4 regions of the Sphingobium rhizovicinum genome follow, and region 3 is predicted to be linked to each of the others. Evidence: predicted binding sites of a transcription regulator. Region 3 holds the regulator's gene; each other region holds the start of a gene.
What was found. Region 3 encodes LexA, which represses DNA repair genes until DNA is damaged. Its sites were predicted from a motif close to GTTCCNCNCTTGTTCT; they were not measured.

Region 1 (7,574 bases), 1.2 Mb from region 3:
AATGTCGCGCCGCGCCTCTGCGCCGATTTTCAGGCGGCGATGGCCGCGCATGACTGGGATGGCGCCTTGGCGCTTCAGGATCGTCTCTATCCCCTGCATGACGCGCTGTTCAGCGATTCTTCACCGGGGCCTGTCAAATATGCGCTCACCCGCGTGCGGCCCGACATGCCCGGCGACGTCCGCCTGCCAATCACCTGGCCGTCGGAATCGAGCCGCGCCGCTGTCGACCGCGCGCTGGAGATTGCGGGATTGGTTTAAGGCGCAGCCGACACCATATCCCGTTCCTTCCGGGCGTTCGCACGGAATAGAGCTGGGGCGCAGCGCGTATATTCGGCGCATGCGCCCGACACGAACGGAAGTATAAGTTAGAATCATGGCCCGCCCCCGTCCCGCCACCTTCGACAAGAAGAAGATCGTCGCCGAAAACCGGCGGGCGCGCTTCGATTATTTCATCGAGGACGTGTTCGAAGCCGGCATCGCCCTGCAGGGGACCGAGGTGAAAGCCCTTCGAGGAGGCGAGGGCAATATCGCCGAAAGCTATGCCGAGGTGAAGGGCAATCAGGTGTGGCTGGTGAACAGCAACATCCCCGAATATAGCCATGGCAACCGCGAAAATCACACGCCCAAGCGCCCCCGCAAGCTGTTGCTGCATGAGCGCGAGATCCAGAAGATGCACGGCGCGGTCGAGCGCAAGGGCATGACGCTGGTGCCGCTGATGATCTATTTCAACAGCCAGGGCCGGGCCAAGGTCGAACTGGCGCTGGCCAAGGGCAAGCAGAATCACGACAAGCGCGACAGCATCAAGGAGCGCGACTGGAAGCGGGATCAGCAGCGCATCATGCGGGACAAGGGTTGATCTGATGAGCAATCGCCTTACTCGCTGGTGGCACGCGAATGCCCCGACCCGCGAATCGCTGGAACAGAGCAAGGTGCTCGCCCCCGTCGCCCATCGTGTGCTGGAACCCTCGCTCTGGCGCTTCACCCGCCGGTCGGTGCCGCGCGGCGTGGCGCTGGGCCTGTTCGTCGGCATCTTCCTGCTGATCCCGGGGGTGCAGATCGCCGGGGCGGCGCTCTTCGCTTTGCCGTTCCGCGCCAATATCCCGGTCGCCGCGGCCATGACCTTCCTGTCCAATCCCGCCACCACGCCGCTGATCCTGATGGCGTCGGTATGGCTGGGCAACTGGATATTGGGCCGCAGCGCCGACGCCACCGGCTTCATGGCGCTGGTCGACGGCAACGCCACGATCGGCCAGTGGTGCAGCTGGCTTTTCTCCGAAGCGGCCCCCGCCATGCTGCTCGGCCTCTTCCTCATCTCGCTCGCCAGCGCGGTGATCGGCTATTTCATCGCCGACTGGTTTTGGCGCCATCGCATGGGCCGCAAATGGCAGGCGCGCAAATTGAGGATTGGCAAGGTCGGCAAAAGCAGCGCATTGGAGGAAGCCGCCCGCGTCTGACGCGCGGCGTTCCGGTTGCGCATCAGGGGTATGGTTTTGAAAAGAGGTGAAGAGGCCTGGCTGATCCAGCCGCGCTCGCGTGTTGCGTTGCCGCTGCTGATCCTTGCCGCCCTCGTCTCCGCCGGGCTGGTCCTCTATGCGGCGGGCAGCTGGGCGCTGGCCGCCGGCTTCGGCGCGACCATCCTGACCGCCGCTGCGCTGCTGAGCTGGTATCAACATCTCTATCCGCCCCAGCTGTCCGACCGGGAATCGACCCCGGACTGGACCGTCGCCCGCGCCGCAGCCGACGCCTCCAGCATGGCGATCGCCGTCACCGATCGCGCCGGCCGGCTGGTCTGCGCCAGCGACCTGTTTGGCGAATGGTTCCCCGGCTATCCCACGCCGCCGGCCGTCACCGCCGACACCGCATTGGCCGACAGCCTCGCCACCGCCGCCCGCGCCGCCTGGCGCGATGGGGAGGCGCGGCATGAAGGCATGGTGCAGGGCGCATTGCGCCTTGATGTCGACGTCGCCCGCACCGGCCGGACGGAGGATTATCTCCTCTGGCGCTTCACCCCCGTTCGTCAGCCCAGCGCGCTAGACGATGTGCATCGCTTCCTGACCGGGGAGGCCGGTCGTCAGCTTGGCGAAGCGGGCATCATGGCGGCGATGATCGGCGGGGAAGGGCGCATTCGCGCCGCCAATGGCGCCTTCCTGCTGCGCGCCGCCGGCCGCATCGACGCCAATATCACCGGCCGCGATTTCGCGGCCCATATGCGCGTGGATGACAAGGGCCGGCTGTTCCTGGCGCGCGAGGAGCAGGGCGGCCTGCCGCTGCGCCTGCTGCAAGTGCCCTTGAAGCGCGCCGCCCAGCCCAACGGGTCGCAGGCGTCGGCGCAGGACGGCCCGATGCTGCTGCTGCTCATTGATGAGCCGGCCGGCGGCGGCGGCACCTCCGCGCTTTCCTATATCGAAACCCTGCTCTCGCTGCTGCCCTTCGGCCTTGCCATGGCCGATCGCGATGGCCGCATCCTCTTCGTCAACAACGCCTTCGCTCGCGTCGCCGGCCTCAAGAGCGGAGAAAAGCCCAGCTATCCCGGCGATCTTGTCGTGCGCGAAGATCAGGCGGCGGTGGCCGATGCGGTGCGCCGTTTCGCCGTCGGCCCGCAAATGTCCGGCGACATCGCCGTGCGGATGCGCGACACGCCTGACGATCCGATCGCGCTCAGCCTGGCGGGCGTGCGCGGCCTTGGCGAAGCGGCCGTGCTCCTCTCCCTCAAGGACAATAGCGAGGAGAGCAAGCTCAAGCGGCAGGTCGCGCAGGCGACCAAGATGCAGGCGATCGGCCAGCTTGCCGGCGGCGTCGCGCATGACTTCAACAATATCCTGACCGCCATCATCGGCCATTGCGACCTGATGCTGATGCGCCATACGCCCGGCGACAGCGACTATGACGATATTCAGCAGGTCAAATCGAACAGCAACCGCGCAGCCGGCCTCACCCGTCAGCTGCTCGCCTTCTCGCGGCAACAGACTTTGCGCCCGCAAATCCTTCAGCTGCCCGACATCGTCGCCGACGTGTCGACCCTGCTGAAACGCCTGCTGGGCGAAAATGTGAAGCTCGACGTCACCCATGGCCGCAATCTGGGCGCGGTGCGCGCCGACCCCGGCCAGATGGAGCAGGTGATCGTCAACCTGGCGGTCAATGCGCGCGACGCCATGCCCGAAGGCGGCACCGTCAATATCCAGACCTATGCCGTGCCCGCCGCCCGCGTCCGCGAAATGCGCCAGCAAATCCTGCCCGCCGGCGATTATAGCGCGCTGCGCGTGTCCGATACCGGCCTTGGCATCCCGCCCGATATCCTCGCCAAAATCTTCGAACCCTTTTTCACCACCAAGGAACTGGGCAAGGGAACGGGGCTGGGCCTCTCCACTGTCTATGGCATCGTCAAACAGTCGGGCGGCTATATTTTCGCCGAATCCGAACTGGGGCGCGGCGCCAGTTTCGTCATCTATCTGCCCGTCTATGCCGGGGCGGACGTCGAACAGCCGGTGGAGATGAAGCCCGCCGCGCCGCGCACCGAAACCTGGGGCACCGGCACGGTGCTGCTGGTGGAGGATGAGGATATGGTCCGCGCCGTCGCCGAACGCGCGCTCACGCGACAGGGCTATAAGGTGCTGACCGCCAATGACGGCGAACAGGGGCTGGAAGTGCTGGGCGGCGGCGAACAGATCGACCTGCTGATTTCCGACGTGGTGATGCCGAACATGGACGGTCCCGCCATGGTGGCGCAGGCGCGCCGCACCCATCCGCATCTGCCCGTCCTCTTCATGTCCGGCTATGCCGAGGAGCAACTGCGCAAGTCGATCGACATCGCCAATGTCGCCTTCCTGCCCAAGCCCTTCTCCGTCAACCAACTGGCCGAAGCCGCCCGCGACGCCCTCCTGACCCGCCCGGCGGCGGAATAATACCCTCTTCACTCCCCTCCCGCTTGCGGGAGGGGCAGCGAGACTTGCGAGCGTAGCGAAGTTAGTCGCAGCGGGGTGGGCAGGCGCGCGATGCTGAAAGCAAATTCGCTCGCCCATTCCTTGTTCTCGATCAATCCATGCCCTCTGTGCAATCGCCTCCCGATGCGATAGCGAAGCACACATTCATAAATAAGGTTCTCCGCATGTCCGAAGCCAAATCCATTTTGATCGTTGAGGATGAGGCGATGATCGGCATGATGCTCGAAGATTATCTCGACGCGCTCGGCTATCGGCTGCACGCCATCGCCGCCACGGTCGATGAAGCCTGCGACCATGCGCGCGCCGGCGGGTTCGACGCGGCGCTGGTCGACTGCAATTTGCAGGGCGAAAAAAGCTGGCCCGTGGCGGACATATTGGCGCAGGCCGACATTCCCTTCGTCTTCGCCACCGGCGGCATGGCCGACGATCTGCCGTCCGACCATGCCGGGCGGCCGACGCTGGCCAAGCCCTTCACCATCGGCGCGGTCGAACGCGCGCTGGGCAAGGTGCTGGGCGGCTGAACCGCGCGCGATAGGGGGCGGATAGGAAATTTCCGTTCCCCTCTTGTTCTATAGGAACAAACGGGATACATCATTGGTCAGACGCACGGAATGCTTGCGTTCCGCTTGACAGAGGACTGGCCGATGACTGCACTGCTCTCACTCATCGATTCCAAGAAGACGGGAAACATGGACAGACAGAAAGCATTGGACGCGGCGCTCGCACAGATCGACCGCGCCTTCGGCAAGGGCAGCGCGATGAAGCTGGGCAGCCGGGAGAAGATCGAGATTGAATCGATCTCGACCGGCTCGCTCGGCCTCGACATCGCGCTTGGCATCGGCGGCCTGCCCAAGGGGCGGATCATCGAAATCTATGGCCCGGAAAGCTCGGGCAAGACCACGCTGACCCTGCATGCCATCGCCGAAGCGCAAAAGGCCGGCGGCACCGCGGCCTTTGTGGACGCTGAACATGCGCTCGACCCCATCTATGCCAAGAAGCTGGGCGTCGATATCGATGAACTGATCGTGTCGCAGCCTGATACTGGCGAACAGGCGCTGGAAATCGTCGATACGCTGGTTCGCTCCAACGCCATCGACATTCTCGTGATCGACTCGGTCGCCGCCCTGGTGCCGCGCGCCGAAATCGAAGGCGAAATGGGTGACAGCCATGTCGGCCTTCAGGCTCGCCTCATGTCGCAGGCGCTGCGCAAGCTGACCGGCTCGATCGCGCGGTCCAAGTGCATGGTGATCTTCATCAATCAGGTGCGCATGAAGATCGGCGTGATGTACGGCAACCCGGAAACCACGACCGGCGGCAACGCACTCAAATTCTACGCTTCGGTCCGTCTCGACATTCGCCGCACCGGCCAGATCAAGGATCGCGACGATATTGTTGGCAATGCGACCCGCGTGAAGGTGGTCAAGAATAAGGTGGCGCCGCCCTTCAAGCAGGTCGAATTCGACATCATGTATGGCGAAGGCATCTCCAAGATCGGCGAAATGCTCGATCTGGGCGTGAAGGCTGGGCTGGTCGAAAAGTCGGGGGCATGGTTCTCCTATGATTCGGTCCGCATCGGTCAGGGCCGCGAAAACGCCAAAACCTATCTCAAGGAACATCCCGAACTCGCGGACAAGCTGGAAAAGGCGATCCGCGGCAAGACCGAACAGGTTGCCGAAGGGATGATGACCGGACCCGATGCGGAGGATGATGGCGAATAAGCAGGGGATCGGTGTCCGGCCGGATCAGCCGGACACTACCCTTGCAGGCTCGCCCGCCTTGCGCATCACGCACTGAAAAGGCCCGCCGCGCTCCCTGCGCGACGGGCCTTTTACCGTCGGGACGAAAAGGGGGCGACTTTCCGATAGGATCCGCCCAGCGCACGAAAATGTCCGATTCGGCGGGAAATATGCGAAGTTAAGCCGAATATAGTGGGCCGGAACCGCCCAACCCCCGTTCGTTTCGAGCGTGTCGAGAAACGGAAAGCGCCATGTTCTCCGCCGCACCCTTTCGTTTAACCCGGATAATATGCAATCCGCTTGCTAACCCCTTGCAGCCTCCCGATGCTCATTCCCGCAGGTCGAATCGGCCCGCCCCCTCTGACATTCGGACCCCACCGCCATGCGCGTCGCGATCGAAGCGATCCTCGACTATGATTTTGCCGAGCAGACCGACGTCCTGCTCGCGGTGGAGGCGGCCGCGCTTCCCGATCAGCGGGTGGTGGAACAATCCCATATCATCGACAATGCGGGGCCACTCACCAACAAGGTCGGCGGCAGCGGCGTCGGGCGCCGCACTTGGACCCGCACCGGCATCGGACGCATGGTCAGCACTTATCGCGCCACGATCGACGTCGAACGCCCGGCCATCGACATCACCACCCTTGCCCGCAGCCCGCTGCCCAGCCTGCCCGAAGATGTGCTGCCCTTCATCTGGCCCAGCCGCTATTGTGAGGCGGATCGGTTCGTCAGCTTCGTCTGCGGCCATTTCCCCGATCTGGACGGAGGCGCGCTGGTCCATGCGCTGGTCGAATGGGTCCACGCCAATCTCGTCTATGTGCCGGGCAGCTCCAACGTCACCACCACCGCCGCCGACACTTTCGTCGCGCAGCAGGGCGTGTGCCGCGACTATGCCCATCTCACCGCCGCGCTGATCCGCTCGCGCGACATTCCCGCCCGGCTCGTCTCGGTCTATGCCCTCGATCTCGATCCGCCCGATTTCCATGCCGTGGTGGAGGTCTGGCTCGACGGCGCCTGGCACATTGTCGATGCGACCGGCCTGGCTCCTGTCGAAACCATGGTCCGCATCGCCGTCGGTCGCGACGCCACCGACATCGCCTTCATGACCGTCTTTGGCGGCGCAACCATGAACGCCCAGTCGATCACCGTGAGTCGCGCCTGATCAATAATCCTTCGAATAACGCAGGTTCGCCGACGATCCGGCATTGGTGCCGGTCTTCGACAACAGGCTCAGCGTCTTCGACAGCGCGATTTCCAGTTGGGTGGCGGTGAAGCCCTTCGAATCGGTGATCACCTCGACATAGATATTGTTCGAAATATGCTGCCCGACGGCCAGCGACGTGCCGCGCCCGGTCGCTTCGTCGCCGCCCACGATGCCGATCCGGTCGATGCCCGACGCGCCCTGCAACTTGCCCATCGGGTTCAGCCCGCCGCTGCCGCCGCGCAGCCCGTTGAGCGCCGCCGCCAGCTGCACCGCCTGCACCGCCGACAGGTTGGCCACATTGTCGCCGAACAGGATGCGCGACAGGATTTCGTCCTGCGGCAGGGTCGGCGTCGAAATGAAGGCGATGTCGGGTTGCTGCGCGCTGCCCGTCACCTGAATGCCCGCCGTCACCGTGTCGATCCGCGTTTCCGCCTTGATCTGCAACGTCGGGTTCAGCATCGGCCCATTGAAGGTGATGACGCCCTGTTCCAGATCGAACTGATGGCCGGAGAAACTATAGCGCCCGCGCAGCGATTCAATCTTGCCCACCACGCGCGGATTGGCGGTGGTGCCGGTGACGCGCATGTTGGTCTTCCATTCGGAATCCAGCCCCATGCCGGTCACGTAAATCTCATTGTCTGCCCGCACGCGAATATCGAGTTTCCAGTCGGCCGGCTTGGCGGCGGCCTTGCG
Region 2 (7,574 bases), on a different contig from region 3:
GGCCGCGCGGCGATGTATCCGGCGCGACGAAGATCAGGCCCAGTTCCGCGCAGATGCGGCGGAACTCGCCTTTTTCCGTGACATTGGCATGGGTGCAGGTCAGCCCGGACAGATACCAGACGACCGGCAGCTTCGTCCCCGGCTGATGCGGAGGCACGAAGACCGAAAAGGTCATCTCTGTTCCGGTAGCGGCGGAGGCGTGCTTATAGACGCCCTGCGCGCCGCCGAAGGCATTGTTCGTGCTGACCTGCTCCATCATTCAGTTGCCATCCGTGAAGGTGTAGGCGCAGATTTTATTGCCGGCCGGATCGCGCAGATAGGCGGCATAGGCGCCGGGCAAATGACCACGAGGCCCTGCCTCGCCTTCGCAGCTGCCGCCGGCAGCCAGACCAGCAGCATGGAAGGCATCGACCTCGTCGGTGCTGGCGGCCGCAAACCCGATGGTCACGCCGTTGCTGGACGGCGCTTCGCCATTGCCGGGGCGCAGAACCAGCAGAGCCGGTTTGTCTTTCCCGTAGAGGATGACGTTATCTCCGAAAGGGCCCAGATTCTTGACCCCCAGCGGCGCCAGTGCCGCATCGTAAAAGGCCGACGACCCTGCAAGGTCGCTCGCGCCGACACAGGCGTGCGAAAACACCCCGTCACCCGAAATGACAGCCATTTTATTCCTCCCTCTCTCGAACGAACTTAGAAGACGACGACCGAGCGGATGCTCTTGCCCGCGTGCATCAGGTCGAAAGCCGTGTTGATCTCCTCCAGACCCATGACATGGGTAATCATCGGGTCGATCTCGATCTTGCCGGTCATATACATGTCAACGATCTTGGGCACGTCGGTCCGGCCCTTGGCGCCGCCAAAGGCCGTGCCGCGCCAGTTGCGGCCGGTGACGAGCTGGAAGGGTCGCGTTTCGATCGTCTTGCCGGCTTCAGCCACGCCGATGATGATCGAGGTGCCCCAGCCGCGATGGCAGGCTTCGAGCGCCGTGCGCATCACTTCGGTATTGCCCGTGGCATCGAACGTGTAGTCGGCACCGCCGTCGGTCATCTCCACGATCTTCGCTACCGTCTCTTCGCGCGACAGGCCCTTCGAATTGAGGAAGTCGGTCATGCCGAACTTGCGGCCCCATTCCTCGCGATCGGGGTTGATGTCGACGCCGATGATCTTGTTCGCCCCGGCAAGGCGCGCGCCCTGGATCACATTGAGGCCGATGCCACCCAGGCCGAAGATGACGACATTGTCACCCACCTGCACCTTGGCGGTGTTGATGACCGCGCCGACGCCGGTGGTGACGCCGCAGCCGATATAGCAGCTCGATTGGAACGGCGCGTCCTCGCGGATCTTGGCCACCGCGATGTCGGGCAGGACGGTGAAGTTGGAGAAGGTGGAGCAGCCCATATAATGATAGATGGGCTGACCTTTGAAGCTGAAGCGGGTGGTGCCGTCGGGCATCAGCCCCTTGCCCTGGGTGGCGCGGATAGCGGTGCACAGGTTCGTCTTGCCCGACAGGCAGCTTTTGCACTGCCGGCATTCGGGGGTGTAGAGCGGAATGACATGGTCGCCCGGTTTTACCGAAGTCACGCCGGGCCCGACTTCGCGCACGATGCCCGCGCCTTCATGGCCGAGGACCGAGGGGAAAATGCCCTCGCTGTCGAACCCGTCGAGCGTATAGGCGTCGGTATGGCAGATGCCGGTCGCCATGATTTCCACCAGCACTTCGCCCGCCTTGGGCCCTTCCAGGTCCAGCTCGACGATCTCAAGCGGCTTCTTCGCTTCGAAGGCGACGGCGGCGCGGGTCTTCATTTCTCATTCCTCGTCATTGGCAGCGTTCGAGAACAGCCAGCGTGGCTCATCACAGCCGGAAAAATCTTGCAGAGCCACGCATAGATTATCCAAGCCACATCGTAGCCACGCCCACTCCTCATTTTCACTCTAGCGCCGTTCCGCAGGAGCGATAATATAGTATTTTGGCAAAGGTTTATTTCTTTATAGGGATAATGAATGTCGGCTTGGGATGGTATCGACGAATTCATCAGCGTCGCCACGCTGGGTTCCTTCACGCGTGGGGCACAGGCGCTAGGCATGTCGACCACGCATGTCAGCCGCTCGATCATGGCGCTGGAGCAGCGAGTTGAAGCTCAGCTATTTCATAGAACGACCCGCACGGTCAGGTTAACCGACACCGGACGAGCATTTTTCGAACGGTGCGAGCGGATCGCTCAAGACAGGGATGAGGCAATCGCCCTTATTGGCGACCGCAGCGCGCCTCAAGGAGAGCTGCGCGTGACCTGTTCAACGGCGATGGGTGAGCGGTTCGTGGCCCCGATCATACGCCGCTTCGCCGCGCAGCATCCCAAGCTTACGGTATCTATCGAACTGTCCAATCGGATCATCGACCTCTTCGGCGAAGGGTTCGATTTGGCTATAAGGACGGGCTCGATCACAGACCCCCGCCTGATAGCAACCCGCGTGGCGTCACGTAGCCTTTATACGTGCGCAGCCCCAAGCTATCTTGCATCTGCAGGGCGTCCGAACCGGGTTGAGGCCTTGGAAAACCATGAATGTATCGCAGGCACCGCCGCAGCTTGGCATTTCAAGATAGGCGGACAGGAAGTCGTCCATCGACCTAAAGGGCGTTTTATGTGCAACAGCGGACATGCTGTCATGGAGGCTTGCGTCTCGGGATTGGGCATTTGCCAGCTCCCCGACTTTTATGTTCTGCCCTATCTCAAACATGGCATGGTAGATTTGCTGCTGGAGGACGCCCAGCCGGACGATGAGCCGATTTGGGCAGTCTATCCACAGCGCCGTCATCTGTTGCCAAAGGTGCAGCAGGTGGTGGATTGTCTGGCTCATGAACTAGGGCCGGCGATGAACAGTCGCATACGGTGATGACTGGAGGGGGACACGCTTCCCGCCTCTTCACCTAAACCTCAGATGAGCTGCGATTCATCCGCCTTGACGAATCTTCAGAGTCAAAGGAACATATAGGGAACATATTGAGTCGTTGTTCCCATGTCCGTATATCTCTCTTCCCTCGACCAGAACCAGGTCGACCAGCTTGCCGCGCTTCGCGCAAGCCTGGCGCATGCCCGCGCCGCGCGCGGGCCCGCCCTGCCGTTCGGATTGCCCGAGCTGGACGAACGTTTGGCCGACCAGGGTCTCAATGGCGCGGGACTACATGAAATCGCTGCTGCTTCGGCCAGCTTCACCGATGATGCCTGCGCCACCCTGTTTGCCGCCGGGATCGCGGCGCGCTTTTGCGCGGAGCCGGGGTTCACCATTCTCTGGGCGGTGACGCGCTTCGACCTTTATGCGCCGGGCCTCGAGCAGATCGGCCTTAGCCCTGACAAGATCCTCTATGCCCAGGGCCGCAAGGACGCCGAGGTCCTGGCGCTTGCCGAAGATGGCCTGCGCGATGGATCGCTCGCCTGCGTTGTCGCGGAAGTGAAGGCCGCCGATCAGACGGCGACCCGACGGCTTCAGCTGGCGGCTTCCGACGGCAAGACGCCGATGCTGCTCTACCGCCGCCACCGAAGTCGCGAGCGTTGCCCCTTGAGCGGTCTCTCCTCGGCGATGACGCGCTGGCGCATCGGTGCGGCCCCTTCGAGCCCCGTTCCCCATGTCGGCCTTGGGCGGCCGCGCTGGTCGGTCGAACTTGTCCGCCAGCGGAACGGCAATCCCTTCTCCATCGAACTGGAGGCGTGCGATGACACGGGTCGCCTCGCTCTACCTGCCGCAGCTCCCGATAGAGCGATTGCGACGGGCAGAGCGGCCCGCCAGGCTGCCTGAGCCGGCTCCTGCCCCGATCGCACCGCGCTTCGCCTCGCCGATCGACGATAATCCTGGCGCCTGTTCCGTCCCCAAGGCGGGTGGCTGGCGCCCCGGCGCCCGCTGGGCGCGCGATGGCGCGCTCGGCAGCGGGCCAACCCAGGCCGATATCGATGCCATGCCAGCGCATCAGCGCCCGACCATGCGCGAGATGGGACGGCGCAGCGAATCCGCCGAGCATCCCTTCAAGGCGTTGCCCGCCGATGACGGTGGCGGCCGCACTGCATCTGTCCCCGTCCCCGCGCTCACATGGGCCAAGCTCTGGGGCCAGCCGACGATCCTCATCGCGCGCACGGGGCAGCGAGACGTCGTGACCGCGGCCTGCCCGCTTGCGCTGAAACTTGGCCTTCGCCCCGGCATGGCCGCCGCCCATGCCCGGGCGCTGGTGACCGACCTGGAAGTGCGCGACGCGCAGCCAGATGCGGATCAGGCCTGGCTGGACCGGTTGGCGCTGCACGCTATCGCGCATTGGACGCCGACTGCAAGTGTCGCGTGCGCGGACGGCCTTTGGCTCGATCTTACCGGCACCACGCATTTGTTCGGCGGCGAGGCGCGCTTCTGCCGCCGGTTGCTGCGGTTCCTTGAGCGGCTGGGCTTCACGGCCAGCGTCGCGATCGCAGGCACGCCGGGCGCCGCCCATGCGCTCGCGCGCTACGGGAACGAGGCCATCACCCTCCTTCCGAACGGCGCCGAAACCCAGGCCATTGCCGATCTACCGCTCTCCGCGCTCCGGCTCGATCCGGGCGTGCTCGAGACCGCAGCCCGGTTCGGCCTGGAGCGCATCGCTGACCTCTATCCCATGCCACGCGGACCGCTCGCCCGCCGTCTTGGCCTCCCGACCGTTCGCAGGCTCGACCAGGCCCGCGGGATGATCGCTGAACCCATCGTGCCGGTCATCCCCTTCGAGACACCCCATGTAGAACGGCGTCTGCTTGAACCGATCGGCACAGCTGAGGCGATCAACCAGGTGATCGGCGATCTGGTCGACGATCTCGTCACCCTGCTGATCGAGCAGGGCCTTGGCCTGCGCACCGCGCAGCTCGCCTGCCAGATCGTCGATGGAACCGAGCAGCGTATTGCCATCGGCACAGCGAAGGCCACGCGCGATGCGAAGCATCTCAAACGCATGCTGGCCATGCGGGTCGAGCGGATCGATCCGGGCCTTGGCATCGAGACGATGACGCTGAGCGCACCGCGCGTCGAGCAATTGAGAGCGCAGACGCTGGAGGCCGGCCTCATCACGGGCGATCGCGCACCCGATATAGCGCTGCTGGTCGATCAACTCGCCGGCCGGATCGATCCCGACACGCCTTTTCGCTTGTCCTCGCATGAGAGCGACGTGCCCGAGCGCGCGGTGCGGCGGGTCGGACCACTGGCAACGCCCAAAGGCTGGCCCGGCTGGAAGCGGCCTGTGCGGATGCTGAGGCGACCCGAACTTCTGTCCAATGTCGTGGCGCTGCTGCCCGACCATCCGCCTCGGCGCTTCGTCTGGCGGGGATCGAGCTATCGAGTGGTCGTCGGCGACGGCCCGGAACGCATCCATGGCGAATGGTGGCGTTCCCCCCAGGAGATGTGGGCTGTCAGGGACTATTTCCGGGTCGAGGCAGAGGGCGGCGAACGCTTCTGGCTGTTCCGCCGGGGCGATGGCGTCGATGAGCAGACCGGGAACCTCAGCTGGTTCATGCATGGGGTGTTTGGGTGATGACCCGCTATGTCGAACTCCAAATCACAAGTCATTTCTCGTTCCTGCGCGGCGCATCCTCGCCTGAGCAGCTTTTCTCAGCCGCCGCACTGCTTGGACACAAGGCTCTGGGTCTTGCCGATTGGGGCAGCGTCGCGGGCGTTGTGCGCGGGTGGGATGCGCAGAAAGCAACCGGCGTCCGGATGATCGCCGGCGCGCGGGTCGATTTGACCGACGGCAAGGCCCTCCTCCTCTATCCGACCGATCGCCCCGCCTGGTCTCGGCTGACCCGTCTGCTCTCGGTCGGCAAGGCGCGCGGTGGCAAGGGCTGCTGCCTGCTCGACTGGGCCGATGTCGTTGCCCATGCCGAAGGCCAGATCGCGATCCTGGTGCCGGACCAGCCCGACGATACAACCATGGCCAATCTCCGGGATCTCAAGGCCGTATTCGGTGCCCGCGCGCATCTGGCGCTTGCGCTGCGCCGACGGCCCGACGACGTCGCCCGGCTTCACCGGCTCGATGTCATGGCGCGAGCGACCGCCGTGCGGAGCGTCGCAACCGGCGACATTCTTTATCACTCGCCCCATGTTCGACCGCTCCAGGATGTGATGACCGCGATCCGGGAGAAGACGACGATCGATGGCCTGGGGTTCAGGCGCGAGCGCTATATGGACCGGAACCTCAAGTCGCCGGCAGAGATGGAACGGCGCTTTTCCGCCTTTCCCGACGCGATCCAGGCAAGCGCCGACATCGCCGACCAATGTCGCTTTGATCTCGGCGAAATCCAGTATCAATACCCGTATGAACAGGTGATGGAGGGGCGCACGGCGCAAGAGGCGCTGGCTGCTCTGACCCAAAATGCTGCCAACCGGATGTTTCCCGATGGCCTGCCTTCCGCCTATCGTAAGCAGATCGATCATGAGCTGCGATTGATCGACCAGCTCGGTTACGCCCCCTATTTTCTGACGGTCAATTCGATCGTCGCCGAGAGCCGCCGGCGCGGCATTCTCTGCCAGGGCCGCGGCTCGGCAGCAAACAGCTGCGTCTGCTATATGCTCGGCATCACCTCGATCGACCCGATCAAGCATGAACTGCTATTCGAGCGATTCGTGTCTGGCGAACGCAAGGAGCCGCCCGATATCGACGTCGATTTCGAGCATGAGCGGCGCGAGGAGATCATCCAGTGGATCTATGAGACCTATGGGCGCAGCCGCTCGGCGCTGACAGCCGTCGTCACCCGCTACCGCACCCGCGGGGCGGTCGCAGAGGTGGGCAAGGCGCTGGGTCTCCCGCGCGATCTCACGAAGATGCTGACCGGTCTGGTCTGGGGATGGTCGATGGACGGCATCACCGACGAACAGATTGCGAGCGCCAATTTGAACGCCGACGATCATCGCCTGAAGCTGACGCTCGAACTTTCGCGGCAGCTCATCGGCACCCCGCGACACCTATCGCAACATCCCTGCGGTTTCGTGCTGACCCAGGACCGGCTTGACGACCTCGTTCCGATCGAGCCGGCGCGGATGGAGGATCGCCAAATCATTGAATGGGACAAGGATGACATCGATGCGGTGAAGTTCATGAAAGTCGATGTGCTGGGCCTTGGCATGTTGGGCTGCATGAACCGGGCGTTCAATCTGCTGGAAGAGCATAAGGGCCTGCGTGTCGGCATGGCGGACCTTCAGCACGATGACCCCGCTGTCTATGCCATGATCCAGCGTGCCGACACGCTGGGCGTCTTCCAGATCGAAAGCCGTGCGCAGATGTCGATGCTGCCGCGGATCAAGCCGAAGGAATTCTATGATCTCGTGATCGAAGTCGCGATTGTCCGTCCCGGCCCTATTCAGGGCGACATGGTCCATCCCTATCTGCGCCGCCGCGAGGGCAAGGAGACGCCCGAATATCCCAAGCCAGAACTTGAAGCGGTACTCAAGAAGACACTGGGCGTCCCGCTCTTTCAGGAGCAGGCCATGAAGGTCGCGATCGTGGGGGCAGGCTTTACGCCGGCCGAGGCCGATCAGCTGCGCCGCGCCATGGCGACGTTCAAGCTGACGGGCGGGGTCAG
Region 3 (7,574 bases):
CCTCTTTCCCAAGCAGGAAGAGGACGTCAAAAATGCCCGGCGAGGTCGTTCGGCCGGTGAGCGCCGCACGCAGCGGTTGCGCCACCTTGCCAAGGCCCAGGCCCGCATCCTCTGCCACGCGGCGTATAACGTCTTCGATCGCTTCAACCGTCCAGGACTGGACGGGCTGGAGAACGTCGGCTGTCTTGATCAGCAGCGCGCGCGCGGAATCGTCTAGCAGAGCGGATGCCTTCTCGTCAAAATCGAGCGGGCAATTTTTGAACAAAAATTCGGCGCCTTCGGCAATTTCGTTAAGGGTTTTGGCGCGCGGCTTCAGCGACGCCATCGCCTGTGTCAAAATGCCAAGTCCGTTTTCAGGAAAAACCTTTCCAAGCCGCTGCGCGATGCGCGGCGCGACCAGTTCGGCCAGTCGCGAGTCGTCGGCTTCGCGCAGATAATGGCCGTTCAGATTTTCCAGCTTCTTGATATCGAAACGGGACGGGGAGCGGCCCACGCCGCTGATGTCGAACAGTTCGATCGCGCGATCGAGCGGGATGAACTCCTCATCGCCATGACCCCAGCCCAGACGCAGCAGATAGTTCAGCACCGCTTCGGGCAGCATCCCCATGTCGTCGCGATAGGCGTCCACGCCCAGCGCGCCATGCCGCTTGGACAATTTCGCGCCGTCCGATCCGTGGATCAGCGGGATATGCGCATAGGTGGGTTCTTCCCAGCCCATGGCTTTTATGATGCTAAGCTGACGGAAGGCGTTGTTGAGATGATCATCGCCGCGGATGACATGGGTGACGCCCATGTCATGATCGTCAACCACAACCGCTAGCATATAGGTGGGCGTGCCGTCGGACCGGAGCAGGATCATGTCGTCCAGTTCCGCATTCTGCACGACCACGCGGCCCTGCACCGCATCCTCGATCACGGTTTCGCCTGTCTGCGGCGCCTTGATGCGGATGACAAAGGGCGCGCCTTCGGGCGCTTCTGCCGGCGAACGGTCGCGCCAGCGGCCGTCATAGCGCATCGGCTGCTTGGCGGCGCGCTGCTGTTCCCGCAATTCGGCCAGTTCTTCGGGCGTCGCATAGCAGCGATAAGCGTGACCAGCCTCCAGAAGCTGGTTGGCGACTTCCGCGTGGCGCGGGGTGCGTTCGAACTGGAAGACGGCCGGCTCGTCGCCGCCCAGACCCAGCCATTCCAGGCCGTCGAAGATCGCGGCCACGGCTTCCTCGGTGGAGCGGGCGCGATCGGTATCCTCGACGCGGAGCAGGAACTTGCCGCCATGGTGGCGGGCGTAGAGCCAGTTGAAGAGCGCTGTGCGAGCGCCGCCAATGTGGAGGAACCCCGTGGGGGACGGGGCGAAACGGGTCACCACCTGCTTGTTCATTCCCGTTGCACTTGCCGTCATATTCTCTGACATTCGCCTTTGCTGACCCATGGATGCGCCGCCCCCTAGCACGGCTTTTGAGCCACGACAAACCTCCCTTGGAGCAAGGGGGGCGCTGTTGTTCCAGACGGGGATGGAAACAGTTGAAAGCTGGCTGGAACGGGAGCGGGAACAGGTCGGGCTATGGGCGCCGGTTGCGCTGGGCGGCGGCATTGCCGGATGGTTTGTGCTGCCGCACGCCATGGCCTGGCTGGCCTTTTGCTGCGTGGCGCTTGGCCTAGCCTGCATGGGGGCGATGCTGCCCGTTGGCGGGCGGTTGCGCCATATGATTGTCGCTGGCGCAATATTGCTTTGTTTTGGTTGCATGCTGGTGTGGGGCAAGGCCACCCTGATGGGGCAGCCGCCGCTGGCGCGGGCGATGTTCGTGCGATTGACCGGGGATGTTGTCGGCGTGCGGCCGGTGCCGGCGCAGAAAATGGTGCGTGTGATGCTGCGGCCGGTCGAAGCGCCGATGCTGCCGGCAATGGTGCGGGTGAATATTGCCGACGCCGATGTGCCGAAGGGATTGGGGCAGGGCGCTCGCATCCGGTTCCGGGTGCGGTTGATGCCGCCCGCGCCGCCCAGTGTGCCGGGCGGCTATGATTTTGCCGCGCGCGCCTATTTTCAGGGGATTGGCGCGACCGGCAAGGCGCTGAAGCCGGTCGAGATGCTGCGCCCTTCGTCCGCCGGACCATCTCTGCGCGCGCGCCTGTTCGGGCATATTGTGGATCGGGTCGATGGCCCGGCCGAGGGGATCGCCGCCGCGCTGGCGACCGGCGATCAGGGGGCGATCCCAGAAAGCGATGCGGAGGCGATGCGGCGCAGCGGGCTGGCGCATCTGCTGTCCATCAGCGGGTTGCATGTCACGGCGTTGATCGGTGCGGTCATCTTCCTGTTGATGCGGGTGATGGCGCTCAGCGCGCGGGCGGCGCTGGACTGGCCGCTGATGCTGATCGCCGCCACCGGCGGCGCGCTCGCCGGAATTGGCTATACCTTGCTGACCGGGGCGGAGGTGCCCACGGTGCGCTCCTGCGTCGCCGCGCTGCTGGTGCTGGGCGGTCTGGCGATGGGGCGGGATGCGGTGACGCTGCGACTGGTGGCGACCGGCGCGCTGATCGTGCTGCTGTTCTGGCCCGAAGCGCTCGCCGGGCCGAGTTTCCAAATGAGCTTTGCCGCCGTGACGGCGCTGGTCGCGCTGGCCGAGCATCCCCGCTTTCGCGCCTTTGCGGTGGCGCGCGATGAAAGTGCGATTCGCAAGGCGGGCCGGATGCTGGCGGTCATGCTGGCGACCGGCATCGCCGTGGAACTGGTGCTGATGCCGATTGCGCTGTTCCATTTTCATAAGGCGGGATTGCTGGGTGCATTCGCCAATCTGATTGCGATCCCGCTGACGACCTTCATCATCATGCCGCTGGAGGCATTGGCGTTGCTGCTGGATGTGATCGGGCTGGGCGCGCCCTGCTGGTGGCTGACGGAGCAGACGCTTAACCTGCTGCTGGGACTTGCCCATGGCGTGTCGGCCAGTCCGATGGCGACGCTGCTCGCGCCGACGATGGGCATGGGTCTGTTCGGCGTCGCGATGGCGGGGTTGCTCTGGTGCCTGTTGTGGCGGACGCGGGTGCGATGGCTGGGGCTGGCGCCAGTGGTGACGGGCGTGGCGATGACGTTTTTTGCATCGCCGCCAGACCTGCTGATTACCGGTGACGGGCGACATGTGGCGGTGCGCACCGATAGGGGCATGGCCATATTGCGCGATCGGGCGGGCGACTATGTGCGCGATGTCCTGTCGGAAAGCGCGGGCTATGACGGGGAATTGACGGCGATTGCCGACCTGCCCGACGCGCGCTGTTCAACCGATCTGTGCGCCGTGCGGGTGAAAGACCAAGCGGAGCGGATCTGGCGATTGCTGTTCACGCGCAGCGATGCGCTGATTGCGCGGCGCGACTTTGCGCGCGATTGCGCAGCGGCCGATATTGTAGTCAGCGACCGCGGGTTGCCGCGCTGGTGTCGGCCGCGCTGGATGAAGATCGACCGCCGGCTGCTGTCGCGCACCGGCGGCCTGTCCATCACGCTCGAAACGGGCGAAGTTCACACCGTCTTCAGGCCGGGCGACGCGCATCCCTGGATTGCGCGCCGCCGGTTTCGAACGCCTTAATTATAGCGGCGCAGCAGGCCGGCGAGCTTGCCCTGAATGCGGACCTGGCGGGGATCATAGATTTGCGGTTCATAGGCCGCATTGGCCGGATCGAGCCGGACCTTCGCGCCTTCACGGCGGAAATATTTGAGCGTCGCTTCCGCCTCGTCGATCAGCGCGACGACGATCTGGCCTTCGCGCGCGGTCTCGGTGCGCTGAATGAGAGCGAAGTCGCCGTCAAGAATGCCGGCTTCCATCATCGAATCGCCTGACACTTCCAGCGCATAATGATCGCCGGCGCCCAGCAAAGCTGCGGGCACGGAGAGCATGGCGTGCCCCTCCATCGCCTCGATCGGCACGCCCGCCGCGATGCGGCCATGCAGGGGGATTTCAATGACGTCATTGGCGGCGGTCGGCAGCATGGGCGGCTGAACCGGCGGCGCGACCTTCGGCTGAAGCGCAACGACCGGCGCAGGCACGCGATGCATGGCGTCGGGCAGCTTGAGCACTTCGAGCGCGCGGGCGCGGTTAGGCAGGCGGCGAATGAAGCCGCGTTCCTCCAGCGCGTTGATCAGGCGATGGATGCCCGATTTGGAGCGCAGATCGAGCGCATCCTTCATTTCCTCGAACGAGGGCGAGACGCCGCCCTCTTCCAGTCGGGTCTGAATGAAGCTCAGCAATTCCTGCTGCTTGGGCGTCAACATCGCTGCGGTCCTCCGTGGAACGTATGAGGAACGCATAGGAAACACATCGGGGTTAGTCAAGCGTTTGCGGGCCTATCTGCGGCCCGCCATCCGACCTTATTGCCGCAACCGTTCGATCGCCTGGGCCAGCGCGACATAGAGCTTGCCCATGTCGGACGAGAGGATGGCCACGCCCAGCGCATTGCCGTCCCGTGCAGACAGGATGATCCGCAACATCGCCTCGAAATCGTGGATGTAGCGGTTCACATGGTCGCGGAAGTCGGCGTCATTGTCATAATGCAATGCGATTTCGCGCGATTCTCCGGCATCCAGCAACTTGACTGCGCGCCGGGTGAACACACCCCGATCGCCCTTCAGATAGGCCGACCAGGCCGAATCGGTCACATCGTTGGACAGGATCTTCGCCACGTCGATCGCGGTGCTGTTGAGCGATTCGATCAGCAAGGCGGATCGGCGGGCGAAATGGTCGCGGTCTCGATCTTCGGACGCCTGCTGCGCCTCGACGATGCGCTGTTCTACATTGGCGCTGGTGTCGGCGATGGTCAGCAATTGGCGGGTCAGTCGTTCTGACGCCTGATGCGCGGCCTTGACCGCTTCTTCGGCGACACGGGCGACCTGCTCGATCTGCGCCGTCACCTTTTCGCCGATCACGCCTTCCAGCGCAGCATCGCTCGCCTCGGCCAGCTGTTGCGCGGCCTCCGGAATGGCGCGGCCCAGCGCCTGTCGCGCGCGTTCCGCCGCCTGATCGGCCGTGTCCTTGACGCGCAGTAGAGCCGTGACCAGCAGCGGCCCTGCGCCTTCGGTGATGCGGCGCGCATCCTGATCGGCGGCATCCAGCGCCGTGCGCAGGCGATCGACGAGTTCGCGATTGGCGGTAAGGCCGCCCTGCGTGCTTTCCAGCCATTCAGTCAAACGGCTGCCCTGGCCGCGCAGCAGCGATTCGGCCTCCTCGGCGCGGCCGACCAGCGCTTCGGAAATCGCCTCCAGCCGCTCCATTTCGGGCGTCGTGCTGCCCAGAAGGGCGCGGCTTTGCGCCATGCGATTGTCGAACCGGGTCAGTGCGCCGGGATAGGTTTCATCCAGTTCGCGCACGCTGGAATCGAGCGCAACCATCAGCGTTTCGGCGGCGCCGATCAGCTTCTCGGCGGTCAGGCCGCCGGCCGTGAGCGCATTGTCGATGCGCTGCGTCTCCTCGGTCATGCGGGCCAGCGCGGCGGTCAGCCGTTCGCTGCGGGCCAGCGCATTGTCCTCCAGCGCGGCGAACCGGCCTTCGGTGGACGCAATCGTATCATGCAGACCCGCGTGCAGGCCGGACATCAGGCTGCGCTGCCCTTCGACCATCGTGTCGAGCTGATGCAGGCGGCTTTCAATATCGCCGATCATGTCGCTGAGGCTGGCGACCGTTTCGCCGCCAATGGCGTCCAGGCTTTGGCGCGACCGGGCGATCAGCGCGTCGAGCGAATCGGCCTGCGTCGAAAGCCCGCCGCTGGTGATGGCAAGATTTTCCTGCGCCCGTTCCAGCGCGGCCTCCAGCCGGCGGCGCAAATCGCTGTCGATCACTTCCATATCGCGCGACAGGGCGGCGATCGCCTGCTGGCTGGTCGCATCAATGCCCTTTTGCGCGCCGGACAGCAGCGTTTCGAGCGCTTCGGCCCGGCGGGACAATCCCTGATCGGTGGTGGCGAAGCTGTCCCGCGCAGAATGAAGGATGCTGTCGATCCGGGCGCGCAGGGCGCCGCCGATGGCGTCAAGATCGTCCGCCAGCGACGCGCGCACCTGATCGCTGGTGCTGGCGACGCCGGCCTGCGCCGCTTCGATCGTGGTGGTCAGCGCGACGGCATGCGCCTCCATATCCTGGCGGCTGCGATCCATCGCCTGACGGGCGCTTTGCGCGGTCGCATCGATCCGACTGGAAGCAATGTCGGCCAGGCCGGTGACTTCCTGCGTCGCGGCGCGGGTGTTTTCCTGCAACTGGGTGAGCTGGCTCGACAGGCTTTTGGTGGCAGCCAGCGTGCGGGTGCGCGCCTCGTCCGACACTTCGGTCAGCGCGTGCAGTCGGGCCTCCAGCATGTCGATGCGTTCGGCAAGCGCATGGCCATCGTCCATGATCCGCGCGCTCATGCGGCCGGCGCGTTCCTCCAGTTCGGGAATGGAGCCGATCAGCGTTTCCATCCGCTCGACCAGCGCCATGCCGGCGCGCTCGGCGCTTTCGGCCAGTTCGGTGGTGGAATGCGCGCGCGCGGCGATCAGTTCGGCGGACGCTTCCATATTGCTGCTGGCGGCCGCGCCATAGCTGTCGAGCAGTTCGGCCTTGTCCTGCATCGTCTGCCGCGCGCTTTCCAGCTGGGCGCTGATGCGGCCAAGGCGCAGTTCCAGCAGATCGGCTTCGGTGCGCAGCGCGCGGGCCGTATCGAGATAGCGGCGCGATTCGGTGCGGCTGTTGCGCACCAGCAGCAGATAGGCGAGCGCCAGCAGGATGAGCGGCGCCGTCAGCGTGGCGACAGCGCTGGCCCAGGCGGACGGCCCGGCCAGCAGATCGCCCGACATGATCATCGCCCAGAGCGCAAAGCCCGTCCACGCCACGCCCAGCAGCGACAGGCCGATGCGCACCCGTCGGACCATCGTTTCGCCAGCGCCATCGGCCGGATCATCCAGATCGTCGATTTCCAGAACAGCCTGTTTCAAAAGTAAAATATCATCCGCCTGCGACTCGTTAACGGTCGCGCCCGGTTCGTCTCGCCAAAATTCGACGATTTTGCTGTTGCCCCCTGTCATGCCCGCATCCTAGCAGTTTTTCCGCCCGCGCAAATGCCCTGTTACCAAAACTTAACGCACGCCAGATAGCGTCCGTCGCCATGTCTTATGATTCCGGCGCCCTTCACGCAGCCCTGGCGGCAGCCGTTGGCGAAGATCAGGCGCTGATCGCCGATCTGCGCATCGCCTTCATGGAAAGCGCCACGCATCATGTCGACCTGCTCAGCCGGGCGCGGTGCGACGCCAATTGGGAACTGGCCGCCTGGCGGCTCAAAGGGCTGGCGGCGAGTTTTGGCCTGACCGCACTGATGGTACTGGCGGATGAGGCGGCGCAATCGGCGCCGGGCGATCCGCGCATCGTGCGGCAATTGCGCGCCGTGCTGGACAGCCTGCGCCAGGACTGATTCGCAATCATCGGGCCGGCGCTGCTTGCGCTAATGCGTCCGCCTTGCGAAAAGGTCGCCCGCACAACAATCGGGTCACAAGCGTAACGACATGAGTTTCGCCGCAATTCTCAGCGCCAGCAGGCCATCGACCGATTCGCCGCCCGGATTGCGGGCAAGCCTGC
Region 4 (7,574 bases), 1.5 Mb from region 3:
CGCGATGCTGGATCAGGCAATCGACCGGCTGGCCGCCTTCCGCGCGGCGCTGGGCTGACGGACGATCGCCACGCCCAGCGCGATCATGCCGATCAGCAACAGCCCCTGCGCGGCCAGGAAAGGCGGCTCGCTGCCCGTCGGCGCAAAGGCGTTGAGCGCCGGCACCTTGAGGAAGCCCTGCACCACCAGCACGAACAGGTTCATCCACAAGGCGGCGGTGGCGCTCACCGCATGGATCGTCCGCGCCCGCCCCTGCAGCTTCAGCCCATAGAGCGCCACAAAGGCCACGATCAGCACCAGCGTCGAGATCACCCCCACCCCGATCGCCGGCGTGAACCCGCGAAAGGGAAAGAGAAAGCCGGTCAGGCTGGTGAGCAGGGTAGTGACCAGAAAAAACCCCTGCACGCCCGGCAGGAAACGCCCCTTCGCCTGTGCCGGCAGGGCGATCAGCCCGGCAATAATGCCGATCAGGCTGATCGCGACATGCAGCGCGATGAAGGCGGGAATGGAAAGACCGAGGATCATGACGTTTCTCCTAGTTTCCAGAAATCCGTTCGGTTCGAGTAGCCCCTTCGACCGCCTGCAAGGCAGGCGCTCAGGACAGGCTTCGAGCGAAGCCGAGAAGGCGTATCGAGAACGGGTTCTCGACAAGCTCGAACCGAACGGGGTGGGTTCAAATCCGATAGCGGGCCGCCGCATCCTTGAGCGAAAGATTGGGCCGCAGCGCAGCCCGCGCCGCCAGATAGGCGTCCAGGTCCGCATTGTCCGGCAGCGCGGGAATGGTGATCGGCTCGCCCATGTCCAGCCCGGCCAGCGCCGCGTCGACCATCACCTCCACATCCATCACCATCGCAGGCGGAATGGCGGCGATCTGCTCGGCCGTCCAGATGGCGGTGCGGGTGATGCCGGGCAGCACCGCCTGCACCTTCACCCCCTTGCCGCCCAGTTCGACCTGCAACGCCTCGGTAAAGGCCAGCACATAGGCTTTGCTCGCCGGATAGACCGCGGTGAAGCCGTCGGGCATCAGCGCCGTGACCGACGTGATGTTGATCAGCGTCCCCGCCCCCTTCGCAGCAAAGCGGGGCGCGACAGCGCGGGACAGCCGCGTCACCGCCAGGATGTTGAGGTCGATAAGGCCGGTCAGATAGGCCGGGTCCGTCTGTGTAAAAGCCTGCTCCCCGGCGATCCCGGCATTGTTGATGAGGCCGGTGATGGCGTCATCATCGCGCAGCCGCGCTTCGATCCGGGCGAGGTCATCGGCCTTTGATAGATCGGCGGCGATTACTTCGACGCCGACGCCGGTTTCGCGCAGGCTGGCGGCCAGCGCCTCCAGCTTGTCGGCCCGCCGGGCGACCAGGATCAGATTGGCGCCGCGCTTTGCAAAACGATCGGCATAGACCGCGCCGATACCGTCCGACGCGCCGGTGATGAGAATGGTGTCGTTGTTCATGGGGGTTCTCCCGTTAATCCACCTCCGTTCGGTTCGAGCTTGTCGAGAACTGTTCTCGACACGCCTTCTCGACAAGCTCGAAGCCTGTCCTGAGCGCCTGCCTTGCAGGCAGTCGAAGGGGCTACTCGAACCGAACGGGGATAAATTGTTGGTTTTCAGCCGTTGATGAAATCCAGCAGGTCGGCATTGAACCGATCCTGATGCGTCTGCGTCAGCCCATGGTCGGCGCCTTCATACACGATCAGCGTCGCATCCGTAACGATCTTGATGGTGGAGAGGGCCGCCGCGCCGATCGGCACGATCTGGTCGTCATCGCTATGCAGGACGAGCGTGGGCACATCGACCTTGGCGAGGTCCGCATGGAAATCGCTCTCGGAAAAGGCGCGGATCGAGTCGAGCTGGCCCTTCAGGCCGCCCATCATCCCCTGCCGCCAGAATTCTTCGCGAATGCCTTCCGAAATCACCGCGCCGTCCCGGTTATAGCCATAGAAGGGGATGGTCAGATCCTTGAAGAACTGGCTGCGATTGTCGAACGTGCCCTTGCGAATGCCGTCGAACACCTCGATCGGCAGGCCGCCCGGATTGGCTTCGGTCTTCAGCATCAGCGGCGGCACCGCACCGATCAGCGCCAGCCTGGCGACCCGGCCCGTGCCATGGCGGCCGACATAGCGGGTCACTTCCCCGCCGCCGGTCGAATGGCCGACCAGCACCACATCCTTCAGGTCCAGCGCCTCGATCAGGTCGGCCAGATCGTCGGCATATTGGTCCATATTGTTATTGTCCCACACCTGATCCGACCGGCCATGGCTGCGACGATCATGGGCGATGGTGCGAAAACCCTGATTGGCGAAGAACAGCATCTGCGCGTCCCAGGCGTCGGCCGACAGCGGCCAGCCATGGGAAAAGACGATCGGCTGGCCATCGCGCGGCCCCCAATCCTTGTAGAAGATGCGGGTGCCGTCCGTCGTGGTGACAAAATTGCTCATGATGAAAGTCCCTTTCCGTGTCTGGAAGAGCGTCTCTCACGCCCTGTGCTTGCAGAATTAGGGGAGATGACGGAGGATCGGGATTGGCGGTTCCGACATTAAGCGGGCCGATTCCGACAAAGGGCCTTGGCATGACCGACACCCGCCTTCCGCGCGCAGAAGTGGGCATCCTGCTCTATCGCAACTGCCAGCAGGCGATGGTCCATGGCATGACCGACCTCATAGACATTGCCGGGCAGTTTTCGGTCCAGCATGGCGGCCCGGTGGTCCGCGTCAGCCATTGGCGCATGCAGGAGGATGGCGACTTCGCCCGCATCCACGACACGCATGAGGGGCTGCCCGGCACGCCCGGCATATGGCTGGTCCCCGGCCGCCTGACTGGCGTGCCCGACGCACAGGAAGCCGCGCCCTACGCCCGCTGGCTGCTCGATCGCCATGCGCAGGGCGCGACGCTCGCCTCCAACTGCGGCGGCGCTTTTCTGCTCGCCGCGACCGGCCTGCTCGACGGCCGACCGGCCACCACCCACTGGTGGTTCGCCGATCAGTTCCGCACCCGCTTCCCAAAGGTGAGGCTCGATTGCGACCGCATCGTCATCGACGATGGCGACATCATCACCGCCGGCGGCCTGATGGCCTGGACCGACCTTGGCATGCGGCTGGTCGACCGGCTGCTTGGCCCCACGGTCATGCTCGACACCGCCAAATTCCTGCTGATCGACACGGCCGGGCGCGAACAGAAGCATTTCGCCCGCTTCCTGCCGCGCCTCACCCATGGCGACGAACCGATATTGAAGGTGCAGCACTGGCTCGCCGCCCGCGAAGCCAAGGCGACCAGCCTGGGCGAAATGGCGGCGCAGGCCGCACTGGAGGAACGCACTTTCCAGCGCCGGTTCAAGGCGGCGACGGGCATGACCGCGATCGAATATGTCCAGCATCTGCGCGTCGCCCGCGCCCGCGAGCATCTGGAATTCACCAAACGCACCGTCGACCAGATCGCCTGGAGCGTCGGCTATGAAGACGCCGCCGCCTTCCGCAAGCTGTTCCATCGCCTCGTCGGCCTTTCGCCCGGCGACTATCGCACCCGCTTCGCCGCGCCCTCCGCGCAGGCAGCGTAACAACCCGCAATATCCGTTCGTTTCGAGCGAAGTCGAGAAACGCGCGCGCCCCGTTTCTCGACTTCGCTCGAAACGAACGGTGCAAGAGTCTTGCAGCCGCCGTCAGCGCCCGCTAGGTTCCCGTTTCGTTCCGACAACCCTACCCCTCCCCGTTCGGGCTGAGCCTGTCGAAGCCCTGTTCTTTCTCCAGAGAAAGACGGCCCTTGGACTTCTCTCAGGGCGAACGGAGCCTAATGAGGTTAAAGCAAATCCCATGGACAGCCTGGCCGCCATTCTGATCGTCATCGCGCTGCTGATCGGCCTTGCCGTCGGCTGGCTGCTCAAAGGCAAGGCGCTAGCCCCGCTTGCCGCCGAAAAGGCCGATCTGACGACGAAGCTCGACACCGCCACGACCCAGCGCAACGCCGCCATCGCCGAACTGGCGGTGGAGCAGGAACGGGTGACGCAGGCCAATGTCCAGATCGCCCGCGTCGAATCGGCGCTGCACGCATCCGACCAGCGGCTGGAATCGGCGCAGCATGCCGCCAGCGAAAAGCTTGAGGCGCTCCAGGCCGCCGCCGCCCAGCGCATCGACGCCATTCAGGCCGAACGCGAAGCCGCCCTGCGGGAACTCGCCGCCCTCAAATCCGATATTGAGGCCCGCACCCGCGCCTTCGAAGCGCAGATCGTCGCGCTCAAGGACGCCAAGGAGCAACTCTCCGCCCAGTTCAGCGAGATCGGCGGCAAATTACTCGAATCGGCGCAGAGCCAGTTCCTGACCCGCGCCGACCAGCGTTTCGCGCAGGCCAGTGAAAAGAGCGAGGCGCAGCTCAAATCCCTGCTCAATCCGGTCGAAACCACGCTGAAACGCTATGAGGAAGGCCTCGCCCGCGTCGAAAAGGATCGCGTCGGCAGCTATGCCGAACTGCGCGAAGCGGTGCAGCAGGTGCATCTGGGACAGGGGCAGGTGCGCGAGGAAACCGCCAAGCTGGTCAACGCGCTGCGCGCCGCGCCCAAAACGCGCGGCCGCTGGGGCGAACAGCAGTTCAAGAATCTCATCGAAACCGCCGGCCTTTCCCCCTTCGTGGACTTTCAGGAGGAAGTGTCCGTCACTGTAGAAGATGGCCGGATGCGACCGGATTTCATCATCAATCTGCCCGGCGATCAGCAGATGGTGGTCGACGTCAAATGCTCGCTCGTCGCCTATCTGAACGCCGTCGATCAGGTCGATCCCGCGCTGCGCGACGCCCATATGCTCGATCATGCCCGCGCCATGCGCACCCATGCCGACGCGCTGGGCCGCAAAGCCTATTGGGAACAGTTCGACAAGGTGCCCGACTTCGTCATCATGTATGTGCCCGGCGACAATTTCGTCACCGCCGCGCTGGAGGCGGACATGGACCTGTGGGAACGCGCCGCCAAGAATCGCGTCATCATCTGCGGCCCGGCCACCTTCCTCCCCCTCGCCCGCACGCTGGCCAGCCACTGGCGGCAGGCCGGCTTGCAGGATCAGGCGCGACAGGTCGGGCAACTGGGCAAGGAGCTTTATGAACGCCTTGCGGTGGCCGCCAGCCATCTCAAGCGGCTGGGGTCCGGCCTCACCAGCGCGGTCGACAATTACAACAAGTTCGTCGGCAGCTTCGACCGCAGCGTCCTGCCCTCCGCCCGGCGTTTCCGCGATCTCAACATCGAAACCGGCGGCAAGGAGATTGAGGCGGTGGAGCCGCTCGAAGTATTGGCCCGCGACGCCCAGTCCGACGAGGCAAAGGCCCTGCCCGCCGCAGAATAAAACGTCCCTCGTCCCGCAGGCGGGAGGGGGGTTAGAGGGTGGGCCTGCGCAATCCACCACATTGTAAATAAGCCAGGAACAAGCCCGCCTCCCCCGCGTATCTCTCCATAAGCGGCTGAAAATTCCGATGGCCGCAAACAGGAGAGCATCATGTGGAAGACCCTGCTGGGGCGCCGTCCGCTGCGTCGGCGCACCGTGCCCGTGCCGGATCGCCCCCCGATCGAACAGGACCGTGCCATGCGCGATGATCCCTTCGCGGACCTCATCGCAAAGCTGAACAAAATCCCCTATCAACGACGGCGCAAGGTCGGGATGGGCTGCTGAAACCTGTCCTATTCCGATCGTCCGCCCTATAAGCGAAGGACAGCCCTCCCGATCGCGCCGCGCATAATATAATTTCCAACTTTTGTTTCGAAATGTCCGATTCGGCGGGAAATATGCGAAGTTAAGCCCGCAATCTCCTGTCGCCGTCACCTCCCCTGCCGCCCACCATTGCTGCTTTGCCCCGACGCTGGCATGGCGGCTTCATGAAAAAGATCGGCCTGCTCGGCGGCTCCTTCAATCCGGCCCATGGCGGCCATCGCGCCATTTCGCTCTTCGCCAGAGACGCGCTCGACCTCGACGAAATCTGGTGGCTCGTCTCCCCCGGCAATCCGCTCAAACCCGCAAAGGGCATGGCCCCGCTGCCCGCCCGTCTCGCCCACGCCCGCAAGGTCGCCCGGCGCGCGCCGATTCGGGCCACCGCGATCGAACGGCATTTGCGCACCCGTTACACCGTCGACACGCTCCGCGCGCTCACCCTGCGCTATCCCCGCCACCGCTTCATCTGGCTGATGGGGGCCGATAATCTGGCGCAATTTGGCCAGTGGCGCGACTGGCGCGGCATCGCCCGGCAAATGCCCATTGCCGTAATCGCCCGTCCGGGTTATGATGACGCCGCCCGTGGCTCTACGGCCATGAGCTGGCTGCGGCGCTTCGTCCGGTCCGCGCGCCAGAGTGCAGACTGGACGAATTGGAGACCACCGGCGCTCGTGCTATTGCGCTTTCGCCCTGATCCAAGATCGGCGACCCTGCTGCGGCAGGCGGACCCCCTCTGGCATCGCGAATATGAAGCAACGTGTGTGCGCGATCCGCTCACGCGCCGGTATGTCATCTAGATTGGAGTTTAATTGTCTAACCTCGCCCCTGCCAACGATACCGCGCTCGGCGCAGAATCCGTGGCCGCCCTGCACGCCCTTGTCATGCAATCGCTCGACGACGACCAGGCGCAGGAAATCATCTCCATCCCGCTGGAAGGCAAGAGCAGCATCGCCGATCATATGGTGATCGCGAACGGCCGTTCGTCGCGTCAGGTCGCGGCGATCGCCCAGCATCTGGCCGAACGGATCAAGAAGGAAACGGGCCGCTCCGCCCGCGTCGAAGGCCTGCCGGTCGCCGACTGGGTGCTGATCGACGCCGGCGACGTGATCGTCCACCTGTTCAAGCCGGAAGTGCGCAGCTTCTACAATCTGGAACGGATGTGGGGCTTCGTCGACGCGCCGGTCGCGGGCAACGCCTGATTTCTCTTTGACCGTTCGGTTCGAGTAGGCTTCGAGCGGAGCCGAGAAGCCGTATCGAGAACCCTTCTCGACTTCGGTTCTCGACCAGCTCGAACCTGCGCTCGAAGCGAACGGAATTTGTAAATGCTCCTCCACATCATCGCACGCGGCAAGATCGGGCGCTCGCCCGAAGCCGATCTGGTCGACCGCTATGTCAAGCGGCTGACCATGCCGCACAAGATCACCGAAATGCCCGACCGGGGCGGCAAGCTGCCCCCCGTCGGTCCCGGCACCGTCACGGTCATGCTGGACGAAAAGGGCAAGCAGCTCGGATCGATGGATTTCGCCCGCCGGATCGAGGGCTGGCGCGACGCGGGCATGCGCGAATGCCGTTTCCTGATCGGCGCGGCGGACGGCTTCGATGACGCGGAGCGGGCGAATGCAGACCTGCTGATCGCCTTTGGCGCTATGACCTGGCCGCATATGTTGGCGCGCGCGATGCTGGCCGAACAACTCTGGCGCGCCTGCTCGATCCTCTCCAACCATCCTTATCATCGCGAAGGCTAGAAGCCCCCGCGATTTCCGCCTAGGCAGAGCAGGATAAAGGGTCAGGGCATCGGGTGAAGCGCACTATCCTCATTGCTGGCGGACTGGCGGGCCTTCTGGCCCTTGCCGCCACGCGCCTGCCCGCCGCCGCCGATAACGCCATCATCCTGT

Region 1: the regulator LexA is predicted to act here: its motif matches at 4,497-4,512, upstream of recA (recombinase RecA).
Region 2: the regulator LexA is predicted to act here: its motif matches at 2,978-2,993, upstream of ACFOKF_RS24125 (ImuA family protein).
Region 4: the regulator LexA is predicted to act here: its motif matches at 3,668-3,683, upstream of rmuC (DNA recombination protein RmuC).

The regions. Positions count from the first base shown of each region.
Region 1 is NZ_JBHRVU010000004.1:3,180,125-3,187,698, reverse strand. Features, by position in the region: gene dapA (4-hydroxy-tetrahydrodipicolinate synthase) at 1-258, shown strand, start outside; gene smpB (SsrA-binding protein SmpB) at 374-856, shown strand; gene ACFOKF_RS16745 (DUF2062 domain-containing protein) at 861-1,454, shown strand; gene ACFOKF_RS16740 (hybrid sensor histidine kinase/response regulator) at 1,491-3,902, shown strand; gene ACFOKF_RS16735 (response regulator) at 4,106-4,462, shown strand; gene recA (recombinase RecA) at 4,586-5,659, shown strand; gene ACFOKF_RS16725 (transglutaminase-like domain-containing protein) at 6,060-6,839, shown strand; gene ACFOKF_RS16720 (translocation/assembly module TamB domain-containing protein) at 6,840-7,574, opposite strand, start outside.
Region 2 is NZ_JBHRVU010000005.1:1,155,701-1,163,274, forward strand. Features, by position in the region: gene fghA (S-formylglutathione hydrolase) at 1-256, opposite strand, end outside; gene ACFOKF_RS24110 (VOC family protein) at 260-661, opposite strand; gene ACFOKF_RS24115 (S-(hydroxymethyl)glutathione dehydrogenase/class III alcohol dehydrogenase) at 688-1,800, opposite strand; gene ACFOKF_RS24120 (LysR substrate-binding domain-containing protein) at 1,999-2,889, shown strand; gene ACFOKF_RS24125 (ImuA family protein) at 3,013-3,789, shown strand; gene ACFOKF_RS24130 (DUF6504 family protein) at 3,707-5,530, shown strand; gene ACFOKF_RS24135 (error-prone DNA polymerase) at 5,530-7,574, shown strand, end outside.
Region 3 is NZ_JBHRVU010000004.1:1,972,603-1,980,176, reverse strand. Features, by position in the region: gene gltX (glutamate--tRNA ligase) at 1-1,396, opposite strand, end outside; gene ACFOKF_RS10820 (ComEC/Rec2 family competence protein) at 1,509-3,569, shown strand; gene lexA (transcriptional repressor LexA) at 3,566-4,252, opposite strand; gene ACFOKF_RS10810 (hypothetical protein) at 4,349-7,027, opposite strand; gene ACFOKF_RS10805 (Hpt domain-containing protein) at 7,108-7,410, shown strand; gene ACFOKF_RS10800 (hypothetical protein) at 7,502-7,574, shown strand, end outside.
Region 4 is NZ_JBHRVU010000004.1:449,076-456,649, reverse strand. Features, by position in the region: gene ACFOKF_RS03560 (aminotransferase) at 1-58, shown strand, start outside; gene ACFOKF_RS03555 (hypothetical protein) at 13-525, opposite strand; gene ACFOKF_RS03550 (SDR family NAD(P)-dependent oxidoreductase) at 674-1,450, opposite strand; gene ACFOKF_RS03545 (alpha/beta fold hydrolase) at 1,606-2,436, opposite strand; gene ACFOKF_RS03540 (GlxA family transcriptional regulator) at 2,568-3,551, shown strand; gene rmuC (DNA recombination protein RmuC) at 3,805-5,319, shown strand; gene ACFOKF_RS03530 (hypothetical protein) at 5,470-5,643, shown strand; gene ACFOKF_RS03525 (nicotinate-nucleotide adenylyltransferase) at 5,847-6,476, shown strand; gene rsfS (ribosome silencing factor) at 6,489-6,878, shown strand; gene ACFOKF_RS03515 (23S rRNA (pseudouridine(1915)-N(3))-methyltransferase RlmH) at 7,002-7,424, shown strand; gene ACFOKF_RS03510 (murein hydrolase activator EnvC family protein) at 7,478-7,574, shown strand, end outside.